One region of the Phyllobacterium sp. NPDC097923 genome, then DNA from elsewhere that is predicted to be linked to it. Evidence: predicted binding sites of a transcription regulator. Region 1 holds the regulator's gene; the other holds the start of a gene.
The links. Region 1 encodes PhoB, which activates phosphate uptake and scavenging genes when phosphate is short. Its sites were predicted from a motif close to TGTCATNNANCTGTCAT; they were not measured.
Positions count from the first base shown of each region.

Region 1 (7,358 bases):
GCCAAGGGCCTCCAGGCGCAGTTTCTTCTTCAGCTCTTTGATGGGGGAGTGGTGCTGCACGGGCTTGATTTCATGGGGCGCCGGCACGCGAACCGGCTCGGGATGAAACAAAAGTGGCGTCCACACAACCGATGGAGAAGTCGATCCCGGGAACCTACAAAGTAGGTGGGTGCCGTGTGAAGAAGCCCACGGGCCTCCTCAGGGACAGCTCCCTAAGGGATCATTAAGGCCCCGGGGAATATGTCTCTCCTGTCGAGAAGCGCAGAGCGCCGATCTGAATATAGGACGGATGCAGGCATTGCACCAGTGCGCGGCAAACGATTTTCCCTCCCCGCACAATCTTTGTCGCATAATCATTGTGGAGGTGTGGGACACCCCCCTCTGGGCTGCCGGACAGAGGGGGGGGAAAGACCTCCATCACAAAAAATCACATCAACTTATCCACGTTCTCCCATCCGCGCTTATCCTTCTCGTGTCCTTTCCGGCGGGAATGCTTCCGGAAACTTTCGAAAGTCGGGAAAGGATCGGCGCTTCGGCTTCACAGGGAGGAACCTGTGCGGCCGGGGAGGTTTGGCTCAATGGATGCGCATTGGGCAAAGCCCTCAAAAACGCCGGGACGGGTGGTCCCCAGGATCGCAAGCATTGCATACCACATACCCCAAGACCCGCGTTCCAGGGACCGCCCGTCTTTCCCACCTTTCAACAGCCAGACGCGACAGCGGGCGTGGCAACGGGAAAACCATATCGCCGCATTCCCGGACGGCTCTTGCCCTCCTCCGGCACGCCCCTTAATCTTTGCCGATCACGAAAGGGAATGCGATGCGGTTTGAAGGTACAGCGGCCTATGTGGCCGACAAGGATCTGATGGTGGCGGTCAATGCGGCGATTGCGCTTGAACGGCCACTGCTGGTCAAGGGCGAACCCGGCACCGGCAAGACCGAGCTTGCCCGGCAGATTGCGGCGGCGCTCGATCTGGAACTGGTCGAATGGAACGTCAAATCCACCACCAAGGCGCAGCAGGGCCTCTACGAATATGATGCCGTCAGCCGCCTGCGCGATTCACAGCTTGGCGATGCCAAATTCAACGACATCGCCAATTACATCAAGCCCGGCAAGCTGTGGCATGCCTTCACCACCGACAGGAAAGTCGTGCTGCTGATCGACGAGATCGACAAGGCGGATATCGAGTTTCCCAACGATCTCCTGCAGGAGCTCGACCGCAACGAATTTCACGTCTACGAAACCGGCGAAACGATCCGCGCCATACACCGGCCCATCGTCGTCATCACCTCCAACAACGAGAAGGAACTGCCCGACGCCTTTCTGCGCCGCTGCTTCTTCCATTATATCCGCTTCCCGGATGTCGAGACGCTGACCCGGATCGTCGAGGTGCATTATCCCGGCATCAAGCGGAACCTCGTGCGCGCCGCCCTCACCCAGTTCTACGAGATCCGCGATGTGCCCGGCCTGAAGAAGAAGCCGTCGACATCCGAAGCGCTGGACTGGATCCGCCTGCTGGTCGCCGACGACATCGCCCCGGAAGATTTGCGGGCCGACCCGAAGAACGCCTTGCCGAAACTGCACGGCGCCCTGCTGAAGAACGAGCAGGACGTGCATCTGTTCGAGCGGCTGGCCTTCATGGCGAGGAGGCAGGGATGACGCTCGCCATCCGCCCCATCGAGAGAACCGGCATCGTTCATCGCTTGCAATAAAAGGGTCCCACAATGTTCCTCCCCTTCTTCCTCGAGCTCAAGGCGGCCAAGATTCCCGTATCGCTGCGGGAATATCTGACGTTGCTTGAGGGGCTGGATGCGGGGCTGGTGACCTATGATGTGGAAGGGTTCTACTATCTCGCCCGTTCCGCCCTGGTGAAGGACGAGCGCCATCTCGACCGCTTCGATCAGGTCTTCGGCCACGTGTTCAAGGGGCTGGAACTGCTCGGCGGCGAGAGCGGCATCGACATTGCCAATCTGCCCGAGGAATGGTTGCGCCGGCTGGCCGAAAAACACCTCACCGAAGAAGAGAAAAAGCTGATCGAGGCACTGGGCGGTTTCGACAAGCTGATGGAAACCCTGCGCCAGCGGCTTGAGGAGCAGAAGGGCCGGCATCAGGGCGGCTCGAAATGGATCGGCACGGCCGGAACGTCGCCCTTCGGTGCCTATGGCTACAATCCGGAAGGCGTGCGCATCGGCCAGGACGAAAGCCGCAACCGCCGTGCGGTCAAGGTGTGGGACAAGCGCGAATTCAGGAATTTCGACGACAGCGTCGAGCTGGGCACCCGCAACATCAAGGTTGCCCTCAAACGGCTGCGCCGCTGGGTGCGCGAAGGCGCCGATGACGAGCTCGACCTGTCGGGCACCATCAGGTCAACCGCCGAACACGGCTATCTCGATGTCCAGACGCGGCCCGAACGGCGCAATCATGTCAAGCTGCTGATGTTCTTCGATGTGGGCGGCTCCATGGACGAACATATCCGGATCGCAGAAGAACTGTTCTCCGCCGTCCGCTCCGAATTCAAGCACATGGAATATTTCTACTTCCACAATTGCCTCTACGAGGGCGTGTGGAAGGACAACCGCCGCCGCCACGCGGAAAAAATCCCGACGCTCGATCTCATCCATAAATACGGACCGGACTACAAGGTCATCTTCGTCGGGGATGCCGCCATGGCGCCCTACGAGGTTTCCCATGCGGGCGGATCGGTCGAACACTGGAACCAGGAGGCCGGGGCGGTCTGGCTCGCCCGGGTGCTCGACCACTGGAAGAACGCCGCCTGGCTCAATCCGTCAAAGGAACAGTACTGGGACTACACCGCCTCGACGGCGATGATCCGCAAGATTTTCGCGCATCGCATGTATCCCATGACCCTGGCGGGCATCGAAGGGGCGACGCGCGAACTCTCGCGCAGGCACTGATTACCCGAACGAGTACCCAGCACCGCGCACGGTGCGGATCGGATCGATCGAGCGGCCGATATTGATGGCCTTGCGCAGCCGCCCGACATGCACGTCGACGGTACGGTCGTCCACATAGATGTCAGCGCCCCAGACATTGTCGAGGAGCTGGCCGCGCGAGAACACCCGGCCGGGGGACTGCATCAGGAATTCCAGCAGGCGGAACTCGGTCGGCCCGAGCTTCAGCTCACGTTCCTTGCGGAACACGCGGTGCTGCTCGCGGTCGAGCTTCAGGTCGCCGAAGCTGAGCACATGCGACAGCAGGCTCGGATTGACCCGGCGCAGCATGGCCTTGATGCGGGCAAGCAGTTCCGGGGTAGAGAACGGCTTGACCATGTAGTCATCGGCGCCGGTGGCAAGGCCGCGCACCCGCTCGCTCTCCTCGCCGCGCGCCGTCAGCATGATGATCGGCAGGATTTCGGTCTCGCGCCGCGCCCGCAGACGGCGGCAGAGTTCGATGCCGGAAAGGCCCGGCAGCATCCAGTCGAGAATGAGCAGATCCGGCACTTTTTCACGCAGCGCAATTTCCGCCTCGTCACCGCGTGCGATTGTCTCGACGACATAGCCTTCGGCTTCAAGATTGTACCGGAGAAGGACGCTGAGCGCTTCCTCGTCTTCGACAACAGTGATTTTGGGAGCGATCGCCATTGCTGGAATCCTGATTCTGTTTAAGGCTGTCTGGCTTCATCGACGATGATGCTGTGGGTCTGGTCTTCCTTGGGCCGTTCGGCCGGTAGCTGGGCACCCGTCACGATGTAGTAGACCGTTTCAGCAATGTTCGTCGCATGGTCTCCGATGCGCTCGATGTTCTTGGCGCAGAAGAGAAGGTGCGTGCAGGCAGAGATGTTGCGCGGGTCTTCCATCATGTAGGTTAGGAGTTCGCGGAACAGTGATGTGTACAGCGCATCGATTTCGTCATCGCGCTCGCGCACGATGTTGACCTGCTGCACGGAGCGTGTCGCATAGGCGTCGAGCACGTCCTTGAGCTGCGTCAGGGCGAGTTCCGCGATGGTCTGCAGGCCGCGATAGACCGACAGCGTCTGGCGTGTATCGGTAACGGCGACAACCCGCTTGGCGATGTTCTTGCCGAGGTCGCCGACCCGTTCGAGGTCGGAGGAAATGCGGATGGCACCGATGATCTCACGCAGATCGATCGCCATGGGCTGGCGCTTGCCGATGATGGTGATGGCCTTTTCGTCGATCTCGCGCTGTCCGGCATCGAGGATGAGATCATCCGAAATGACGCGCTGGGCCAGCGCGTTGTCGGAGTTCACCATGGCGGTGACGGCCTGTTCGACCATGCGTTCGGCATGGCCGCCCATTTCGGCGATCTTGTGCGTCAGGAACTTCAGTTCGTCGTCATAGGAACGGACGGTATGCTGCGACTCGGTCATATTCTTATCCCTGTTTCCCGTGATTAGCCGAAGCGTCCGGTGATGTAGTCCTGCGTGCGCTTTTCCGTCGGATTGGTGAACATCATTTCCGTATCGCCCACCTCGACGAGATTTCCGAGATGGAACATGGCGGTGCGCTGCGAAACGCGGGCCGCCTGCTGCATCGAATGGGTGACGATGACGATGGTGTAGTTCTGGCGCAGTTCGTCGATCAGCTCCTCGACCTTTGCCGTGGCAATCGGATCGAGCGCCGAGCAGGGTTCGTCCATCAGGATGACTTCCGGGCTGACGGCAATGGCGCGGGCGATGCACAGGCGCTGCTGCTGGCCGCCGGAAAGGCCGGTGCCGGCTTCATGCAGGCGGTCCTTTACCTCGTCGAACAGGCTGGCGCGGCGCAGGCTCTTCTCGACGATTTCCTCCAGCTCGTGCCGGTTCTTGGCAAGACCATGGATGCGCGGGCCATAGGCCACGTTCTCGAAAATGGACTTCGGGAACGGATTGGGCTTCTGGAAAACCATGCCGACCCGGGCGCGCAGCTCGACCACGTCGATTTTCGGATTGTAGATATCCTCATCATCGAGCGTGATCTTGCCGCCGATCTTGCAGCCTTCGATCGTGTCGTTCATGCGGTTGAGCGAGCGCAGGAAGGTCGACTTGCCGCAACCGGACGGGCCGATCAGCGCCGTCACCATCTTCTCAGGCACATCGAGGCTGACACCGAACAGGGCCTGCTTTTCACCATAGTGAACGGTGACATCCTTGCCCTGCATTTTGATCGTATTGACCTGTGCACTCATTTTGTCGTTTACCGCTTTTTCGAGAGATCGTTCTGTCATGAGATTCATTGTTCGCTCCCGTTTTACCTACCAGCGCCGCTCGAAGCGGCGACGCAGAATGATGGCCCCGATATTCATGACTGCAAGAAACAGAAGCAGCACGATGATAGCGCCGGATGTGCGCTCGACAAAGGCCCGCTCCGCTTCGTTCGCCCACATGTAGATCTGCACCGGCAGGGCGGTTGACGGATCAAGCGGCGTGACCGGATAGTTGGCGACGAAGGCCACCATGCCGATCAGCAGCAGCGGTGCGGTCTCGCCCAGCGCGTGGGCAAGGCCGATGATCGTGCCAGTCAGGATGCCGGGGGCGGCCAGCGGCAGCACATGGTGAAACACCATCTGTGTCTTCGAGGCACCGATGCCCAGCGCTGCGGACCGGATTGACGGCGGCACGGCGCGCAAGGCCGCACGGGTGGCGATGATGATCGTCGGCAACGTCATCAAGGTCAGCACCAGGCCGCCGACCAGCGATGCGGAGCGCGGCAGGCCGAAGAAATTGATGAACACGGCCAGCCCGAGCAGACCGAAGACGATGGACGGAACCGCGGCCAGGTTGTTAATGTTGACCTCGATGATGTCTGTCAGGCGGCTCTTCTTGGCATATTCTTCCAGATAGATCGATGCGGCCACGCCGATGGGCAGGGAGAGGCACAGAACGATCAGCATCATGTAGAGCGAGCCGATGAGCGCGACACCGAGACCCGACGTTTCCGGACGGCTCGATGCGCCGAAGGTGAACAGGCCGCTGTTGAAGCGCTGCGCCATGGCGCCTTCCTTGGCCAGCGTGTTCATCCAGGCAACCTGACGGTCCGATACCTTGCGGTTTGCCTGATCGACACTCAGGTCGATCTGGCCCTTGAAGGCCGAGTCGATGTCGCCGCCGGTCAGCACCCAGAGGGTCTGCGTCGTGCCGATCAATGCCGGATTTCCTGAAACCAGTTCCCGCAGCTGGCTGCGCGAGCCGTCGGAGACAAGCTTGCTCAGTTCGCGGATCGCCGGCTTGTCGTCAAGGCTGACGCCCAGCTTTTCGGCAAGGGCATTGCGCACCAGGATCGGATAGTTCGCGGTGAGCAGAACGGTCGGGTCGGTCGCACGCTTGTTCGTGGGGTCGATCACCTTCTCGTCGAGCTTGACCGAGAGGCTGACCTCCGTCTGCCAGAACGCTGTGTAGCCGTTGGAAATCACCGAATAGAGCAGCGCAACCAGGAAGAACAGGCCGATGGCAATCGCGGTGATGCCGTAAATCTTGAACCGGCGCTCGGCGGCATAGCGGCGCTTCAGACCGATGTCGCGCCGGACGACCTTTGCCGGAGCAACTGCAGCAGGATTGAGTGTTGTGTCGGTCATTCGTACTGCTCCCGGTACTTACGCACGATGTATAGCGCGAAAATGTTCATCGCCAGCGTGATGAAGAAAAGGGTGAGGCCAAGGGCGAATGCCACCAGCGTCTGCGGTGAATTGAATTCGAGATCGCCTGTCAGCTGGTTGACGATCTTGACGGTGATGGTCGTCATGGCATCGAACGGATTGATGTTGAGATTCGCTGCAACACCGGCCGCCAGAACCACGATCATCGTTTCGCCGATGGCACGTGATGCGGTGAGCAGCAGTGCGCCAACGATGCCGGGCAACGCGGCAGGCAGCACGACGCGGCGGATCGTCTCCGAACGCGTCGATCCAAGCCCGAGCGAGCCATCACGCAGCGACCCAGGAACGGCGGTAATGATGTCGTCCGACAGGGAGGAAACGAAAGGGATCAGCATCACGCCCATCACGATACCGGCGGTCAGCACGCTCTGCGCCATGATGAAGGGATAGCCGCCCGAGATGGCAGCACTGATATCGCGCAGGAACGGTCCGACGGTGACAAGGGCAAAGAAGCCGTAGACGATCGTCGGGATGCCCGCCAGCACTTCAAGCAGCGGCTTGACGACCGAGCGCACGCTGCGGCTGGCATATTCGGCCATGTAGATGGCGGCGAACAAGCCGACCGGCACGGCGAACAGCATGGCGACCAGCGCGATATATAGCGTGCCGGCAAGCAGCGGAATGAGACCGAACTGACCCTGCGCCCCATTGCCGCCGGCTGCGGAGAAGCGCGGATCCCATACGGTGCCGAAGAAGAAGCTCGACGGGGTTACGGACTGGAAGAAGGTGATGGTCTGGAACAGCAT
Region 1 covers NZ_JBIWBL010000002.1:518,131-525,488, reverse strand. The annotation lists gene ACIQWS_RS14965 (5-formyltetrahydrofolate cyclo-ligase) at 1-87, opposite strand, end outside; RNA gene ssrS (6S RNA) at 115-271, opposite strand; gene ACIQWS_RS14955 (AAA family ATPase) at 820-1,659, shown strand; gene ACIQWS_RS14950 (VWA domain-containing protein) at 1,725-2,915, shown strand; gene phoB (phosphate regulon transcriptional regulator PhoB) at 2,916-3,602, opposite strand; gene phoU (phosphate signaling complex protein PhoU) at 3,623-4,348, opposite strand; gene pstB (phosphate ABC transporter ATP-binding protein PstB) at 4,372-5,145, opposite strand; gene pstA (phosphate ABC transporter permease PstA) at 5,212-6,531, opposite strand; gene pstC (phosphate ABC transporter permease subunit PstC) at 6,528-7,358, opposite strand, start outside.

Region 2 (7,358 bases), on a different contig from region 1:
AAGAGCTTCGATGCACTGGCCGATGGCGCGACGATTGCCATTCCGAACGATCCGACCAATGGCGGCCGCGCGCTGCTGATCCTTGCCGACAAGGGTGTGATCAAGCTGAAGGAAGGTTCAGGCCTCAAGGTGACGCTCGCCGATATCACGGAGAACAAGAAGAACTTCAAGTTCGTCGAACTGGATGCTGCCCAGCTGCCGCGTTCCATCGACGATGTGGATGCCGCTGCGATCAACACCAATTACGCGCTTGAAGCCGGCCTTGATCCGATGAAGGACCCGATCCTGAAGGAAGGCGAAAAGGCGCCCTACGTCAACCTGATCGCCGTGCGCAAGGCCGACAAGGACAAGCCCTGGGTCAAGACGCTGATCGAATCCTACCATTCCGATCCGGTCAAGCAGTTCATCCTCGACAAGTACAAGGGTGCGGCTGTTCCAGCCTGGTAATCGACACTTTCACTCCCCTTCGCCGATGGGTGGAGGGGAGTGGTTTGCTTTAATGTCTTCAGATGCGCTTGCCGTTGCCGCCGAAAAGATGCAGCTTTTCCTTGGGGATGATCACCCTGAGGTGATCGTCGGGCTGGGATACGGAACGGCCGGCAACCCGCACGACGACCCGCTCACCCCCAATGATGCCATAGACATAGCTTTCCGCGCCGACCGGCTCGACACCGAGCACCTTGAGGTCGAGCAGCAGGCCGCCAATGTGGTTTTCCGTGCCGGTGGCAACCTCCAGATCTTCCGGACGGAACCCGATCACCGCATCCTTGTCGGATACGGCAAGCCCCTCGGCGCCGATCCGCGTGCCGTCCTTCAGGATCAGGCCGGATTCGCCGGCGGTCACCGGAATGAGGTTCATCGGCGGGGCGCCGATGAAGCTGGCGACGAATGTGCTGGCGGGCTTTTCGTAGATATCCAGCGGCGCGCCGATCTGTTCGACCGCACCGGCATTCATCACCACGAGAATGTCGGCAAGCGTCATGGCCTCCAGCTGGTCGTGGGTGACATAAACGCTGGTCACGCCGAGCTGGCGCTGCAGGTTCTTGATTTCCACCCGCATCTGGCCGCGCAGCTTGGCGTCGAGATTGGAGAGGGGTTCGTCAAAAAGGAACACTTTGGGGTTGCGCACGATGGCGCGGCCCATGGCGACACGCTGCCGCTGACCGCCTGACAATTCGCGCGGACGCCGTTCGAGCAGATGCGCCAGCTCCAGCGTTGCCGCTGCTTCACGCACACGCTTGTCGATCTGGTCTTTCGGCATGCCGCGATTGCGCAGGCCGTAGGCCATGTTGTCATAGACCTTCATATGCGGGTAGAGCGCATAATTCTGGAAGACCATGGCGATGTCGCGTTCGGCGGGGCCGAGATCGTTGACAACCTTGTTGTCGATCTTGACCGTGCCGTCGGTAATGGATTCCAGCCCCGCGATCATGCGCAGGAGGGTCGATTTTCCGCAGCCCGACGGGCCGACAAGCACGCATAAGGCGCCGTCCTTGATGTCGATATCGACGCCTTTGACCGCCTCGACGCCGCCGACATAGACCTTGCGGACATTGGTGAGTTCAACACTTGCCATATGGGATCATTTCTCCGTTTCGACCAGACCGCGCACGAACCAGCGTTGCATCAGCACAACGACGAGGATCGGGGGGAGGATGGCCAGAATGCAGGTCACCATCACCAGATGCCATTCGGTGTCGGCATCGGCGAAGGAAATCATTTTGCGCAGACCGATGACGATGGTCGTCATGTCGTTGCGGTTTGTCATCAGCAGCGGCCAGAGATACTGGGTCCAGCCATAGATGAAGAGGATGACGAACAGCGCTGCGATGTTGGTTTTGGACAGGGGCAGCAGGATGTCCTTGAAGAAGCGCCATGGGCCTGCACCGTCGACGCGTGCCGCTTCCACCAGCTCGCCCGGTATGGTCATGAAGAACTGGCGGAACAGGAGGGTTGCGGTAGCCGATGCCATGAGGGGAACCGTCAGGCCCGTATAGGTATCGATGAGGCCGAGATCGACCATGACCTTGTAGGTCGGCAGGATGCGGACCTCGACCGGCAGCATCAGGGTGATGAAGATCAGCCAGAAGAAGACCATGCGGCCGGGAAAGCGGAAGAAGACGATGGCATAAGCCGACAGGATCGAAATGATGATTTTGCCGACGGCAATCGCCAGCGCCATGATCGTGCTATTGATGAGCAGGCGGCCGACACTCACGCCGCCGATGCGGCCGATGCCGCCGAAAAGCGCCGTCGTGTAATTTTCCCAGAAATGCCCGCCGGGCAGCAGGGACAGCGGCGGCCGCATGATATCCTGCAGCGACTGGGTCGAGGCGATGAAGGCGTAGTAGATCGGGAAGGCCACGATCAGGATGCCGACAATCAGGATGATGTGGGCGACGAGACGGCCGATGGGATTGTTCTGGATCATCTCTGCGCTCCTCAGCCGTAATGCACTTTGCGCTCGACATAACGGAACTGGATCGCCGTCAAGCCGATGACGATGACCATGAGGATCACCGATTGCGCCGCAGAGTCGCCAAGGATCAGGTTGACGAAGCCGTCATTGTAAACCTTGTAGACCAGTGTCTCCGTCGCCTTGCCGGGGCCGCCGCCGGTGACGGCATGAATGATGCCGAACGTGTCGAAGAAGGCGTAGACGGTGTTGACGACCAGCAGGAAGAACGTCGTTGGGGCAAGCAGCGGGAAAATGATGGTCCAGAAGCGCTTGGTTTCGCCCGCACCATCGATGGCGGCGGCTTCGATCAGCGATTTGGGAATGGACTGCAGCCCGGCAACGAAGAACAGGAAATTGTAGCTGATCTGCTTCCACGCGGCGGCGGCAACCACCAGCAGCATGGCCTGATTGCTGTTGAGCAGCGGGTCCCAATTGTAACCGGCGGAGCGGATCATATAGGCGAATGTGCCCATCGAGGGGTTGAACAGGAACAGCCAGAGCATGCCGGCAATGGCCGGAGCGACGGCATAGGGCCAGATCATCAGGGTGCGGTAGACACCTTTGCCGCGGATGACCTTGTCGGCCATGACGGCGAACAGCAGCGCGAAGCCCATGGCAATGACTGCCGTAGCGATGGAGAAGATGACCGTGACCTGAAGCGAATTCAGGTAATTGGGGTCACTCAGGATGCGCTTGAAATTGCCGAGGCCGACGAACTGGGTCGACAGGCCGAACGGATCCTCGCGCAGCACCGACTGGCGGATGGCCTGGGACGCGGGCCAGTAGAAAAAGACAATCGTGATGGCAAGCTGCGGCGCCAGCAGCAGATATGGCAGGATCTTGTTCGGAAAAGTGACACGCGTTGACGATGCCATGATTGCCCCTCTTGAAAAGAGCCCCGTCCGCAAGACATGCGGACGGGGCGTTCATGAACCGGCTCTTACTGGCCGTTCGCCTGTTTGATGGCTGCATTGCCGCGCTTGACGGCATTGTCGAGGGCCTGCTGGGCGGTCTGCTTGCCGGAGAGCATGTTCTCGAACTCTTCGTTCTCGATATCACGCACCTGTGGCAGGTTCGGCAGACGAACGCCCTTGGAGTTTTCCGTCGGCGCCTTGCCCATCATCTGCTTGATCGGAATTTCGCGGGCAGGGTTCTTGTCGTAGAAACCGGATTTCTTGGTGTCCTCATAGGCGGCAAGGGTCACCGGCAGATAGCCGGATACCTGGTGCAGGCGGGCCTGGATGTCGGTGCGCGACAGGAAGGTGAAGAAGGCGGCAACGCCCTTGTATTCCGCGTCGGACTTGCCGGCGAACACCCAGAGGCTGGCGCCGCCCGGTGTCGTGTTCTGCGGTGCACCCTTGGCATCGGGGTCATAGGGAAGCTGGCCGGTGCCGTAGTTCATGCCCGACTTGACCACGTCGCCCAGGCCGCCGGAGGATTCGGTGAAGATGCCGCATTCGCCTGACAGGAACAGCGGCTTGGCTTCGGATGTGCGTCCGCCGTAACGGAAGGTGCCATCCTTGGCGAGGTCGGCCAGTTCCTGGAAGTGTTTGACATAGATCGGCGCGTTGATCTTCAGCTCGACATCGGTTCCGGCAATGCCGTTTTCATTGGTGCCGTAGGAGACATTGTTCCAGGCGGCAAAGTTTTCCGTGTGGATCCATGTCAGCCATGTCGAGGTGTAGCCGCACTTGGCTGCGCCGCTGGTCTTGATCTTCTTGGCGGCATCCCAGACTTCCGGCCAGGTCTTTGGCGGGTTGTTTTCATCGAGGCCCGCCTTCTTGAAGATATCCTTGTTGTAGTAAAGGATCGGCGAGGAGCTGTTGTAGGGGAAGGACAGCATCGTGCCGTCCGGCTTGGAATAATAGGCGACGATGCCCGGCAGATAGAGGCTCTTGTCGAACTTTGCGCCGCCCATCGAGAGAATGTCGGCCACCGGTTTGATCGCGCCCTCGGCGCCCATCATGACGCCGGTTCCCGCGTCGAATACCTGCATGATATGCGGGGCCTGCTTGGCACGGAACGCGGCAATGCCGGCGTTCAACGTTTCGGGATAGGTGCCCTTGAACACCGGAACGACCTTGTAGTCGCTCTGGCTTTCGTTGAATTCCTTCGACAGGGTTTCAACAACCTCGTTGTTGGCACCGGTCATGGCGTGCCACCAGCTGATTTCGGTGACGGCAAAGGATGAGGTGGACGATGCGAGGATAAGTCCGAGCGCAAGGCTGAGCGAAGTGCCGCGAAATGTCATGTATGTCTCCCATAATGAGGCGTCGTTAGGAACACGCTTATTGGATGCGCTTATGGGCACTATCCTCATTATGTGACAGAGAAACAACAGTTTTATGACTTTGGTCGAATGTCTGGGTTAACGCCTGTGGAAAAAATGCTCAGCTGTTCACTTTTGCGCCGGTCAGATGAGGGTAACACCGGCCTTGCGCATATTCGCGACCATGGCGGCCAGTGACCCGCCCATGTCGATGGCGCGGCAGGCATCGAGCAGCACATCGGCGGTAAAACCGTGCGCCACCGCATCCAGCGCGGAATAGGCGACGCAATAGTCTGTCGCCAGCCCGACGAAGGTCACATTGGTGATGCCGCGCTCGCGCAGGTAGCCGGCAAGGCCGGTCGGGGTCTTGCGGTCGTTCTCGAAAAACGCCGAGTAACTGTCGATGTGCGGACGGAAGCCCTTGCGGATGATCAGTTCGGCCTTGGTCCACTGCAGATCCGCATGGAAATCGGCACCCGGCGTACCCTGAATGCAATGGTCCGGCCACAGCGTCTGGTCGCCGTAGGGCATTTTCACCGTGTCGAAGGGCGCCTTGCCGGGATGGGAGAAAGCGAAGCTCGAATGGCCGGCCGGGTGCCAGTCCTGCGTCAGGATGACGTGATCGAACCGGATGATCAGTTTGTTGATGATCGGGACGATTTCGCTTCCGCCATCCACGGCCAGTGTACCGCCCGGGCAAAAATCGTTCTGCACATCGATGACGACAAGCGCGTCCCCAGCCATTTTATTTCTCCGATTGTCCAAAAAGGGCAGTATCGTCAATCGGAGAAGCCCGTCAACTCGGGTTTCGGGCGTAATGCAGATCGCCGTCGATCCAGACGTGATCGACGCCAAGCGCATCATCGAGATGCACGATATTGGCGACATATCCGGTGCCGATGCGCCCGTAGCGATGATCGATGCGGATGCTCTCGGCGGGATAGAGCGAGGCCATCCGCAGGGCTTCCTCCAGGTCAAGTCCAAGCTCGCGATGGACGAAGCGGACTGCCGAAATCATGTCGAGATCGGCTCCCGCAAGCGTGCCGTCTTCGAGCGTCAGGCGGCCGTCATGCCGCCGGATCGTCCGTCCGTTCAGCGTGAAGGTGGTGATATCCGTGCCGATGGTCGACATGGCGTCAGTCACGAGAAAAATCCTGGCCGGACCCTGCTTGGCGCGCAGGGCAATCGCCATCGAGGCCTTGCTGACGTGGAAACCATCGGCAATCAGCCCTGCCGACAGTTCGCCGGTTTCAAGGATGGCGCCGACAACGCCGGGGCTGCGGTTTCCGAGCTGGCTCATGGCATTGAAAAGATGGGTTGCCATGGACGCGCCGGCATCCTTGGCAGCGACCGCCATTTCATACGTTGCGCCGCTGTGGCCGATGCTGACGATGACACCCGCATCGACCATGGCCTTGATCTTGTCGACGGGAACGGTCTCCGGGGCGACAGTGGTGAGCAGTACCGGCAGTGCCTGCACGGCTTCCACGATCGCCACAAGATCGCTGTCCTCCATCGGGCGGATAAGCGCGGGATCGTGCGTGCCCTTGTGCGAGACGGAAAGGTGCGGGCCTTCGAGATGCAGGCCGATAAATCCGGTGACTTTTTCCAGCGCCGCCGCCTTGCCGGCGGCAATCGCTGCATTGGTGATGGCGGGGGTGTCGGTGATCAGGGTCGGCAGGAGGGCGGTCGTGCCGAAGGCGAAATGCGCCTGGCAGATGGTCCTGATCGCCTCGACGCTCGGGCCGTCGTTCAGGAGAACGCCGCCGCCGCCATTCACCTGTACGTCAATGAAACCGGGCACAAGCTTGCCGCCGTTGAGCGCGACCCGGCGAACATCCGCAGGGATGTCCGCCTGGGCAACGATACCGGTGATGGTGCCGGCATCGACGAGAATCGCCGAACCGGCATGCCAGTTTTCGCCGTCAAAAATGTCGGCGCCGGTCAGTGCATAGACAGTGCTCATATTGTTTCAGTCACTTTTCTCAAATGCGGTGGCTCGTCCGGATTCAATCCGCGGCTGCGGGCAAAATCTTCCACGAAAGCATAGAATGATACCAGCAGAGTGAGCGGGTCCGTCAATGGGTGCGACGTCGCGATGAACGGCAATGCGGTGGCTTTCGATGGTTTCGCCGATGTCAGGAAGACAGCGGCCTCCTGTTCGGCAAGGCGATCGGCAGCCTGCACGATTGAATCTTCAGCCGCATCGCGCGCTGCAAGCACCAGAACGGGGAAATCCTTGCCGACGATGGCCTTGGGTCCGTGCATGACTTCTGCGGCGCTGTAGGATTCCGCGTGCATGGCGCTGGTTTCCTTGAATTTCAGCGCCACTTCGTTGGCAATGGCAAGGGATGGTCCGCGTCCAAGCACGAAAAGCGAGTTTTCGCCCTTCATGGCGGCGCCGAACGGCGACCAGTCGCAGCGGATGGCCGCTGCAAGGGCTTTGGGCAGTTCATCGATGGCGGCAAGCAGTTCCTTGTTCTGCGTCCAGTGGCCGATCATGGCGAGACCGGCGACCGCCGAGCTGACAAAGGTCTTGGTGGCGGCGACGCTGCGTTCCTGTCCCGCCAGGATATCGATGGCGAGATCGCTGGCATAGGCGAGATCGGAATTGATTTCATTGGTGATGGC
Region 2 covers NZ_JBIWBL010000001.1:2,393,163-2,400,520, reverse strand. The annotation lists gene ACIQWS_RS12080 (MetQ/NlpA family ABC transporter substrate-binding protein) at 1-447, shown strand, start outside; gene ugpC (sn-glycerol-3-phosphate ABC transporter ATP-binding protein UgpC) at 506-1,576, opposite strand; gene ugpE (sn-glycerol-3-phosphate ABC transporter permease UgpE) at 1,583-2,431, opposite strand; gene ugpA (sn-glycerol-3-phosphate ABC transporter permease UgpA) at 2,443-3,333, opposite strand; gene ugpB (sn-glycerol-3-phosphate ABC transporter substrate-binding protein UgpB) at 3,399-4,709, opposite strand; gene pncA (bifunctional nicotinamidase/pyrazinamidase) at 4,872-5,471, opposite strand; gene nagA (N-acetylglucosamine-6-phosphate deacetylase) at 5,524-6,693, opposite strand; gene ACIQWS_RS12045 (SIS domain-containing protein) at 6,690-7,358, opposite strand, start outside.
Region 2: the regulator PhoB is predicted to act here: its motif matches at 4,793-4,809, upstream of ugpB (sn-glycerol-3-phosphate ABC transporter substrate-binding protein UgpB).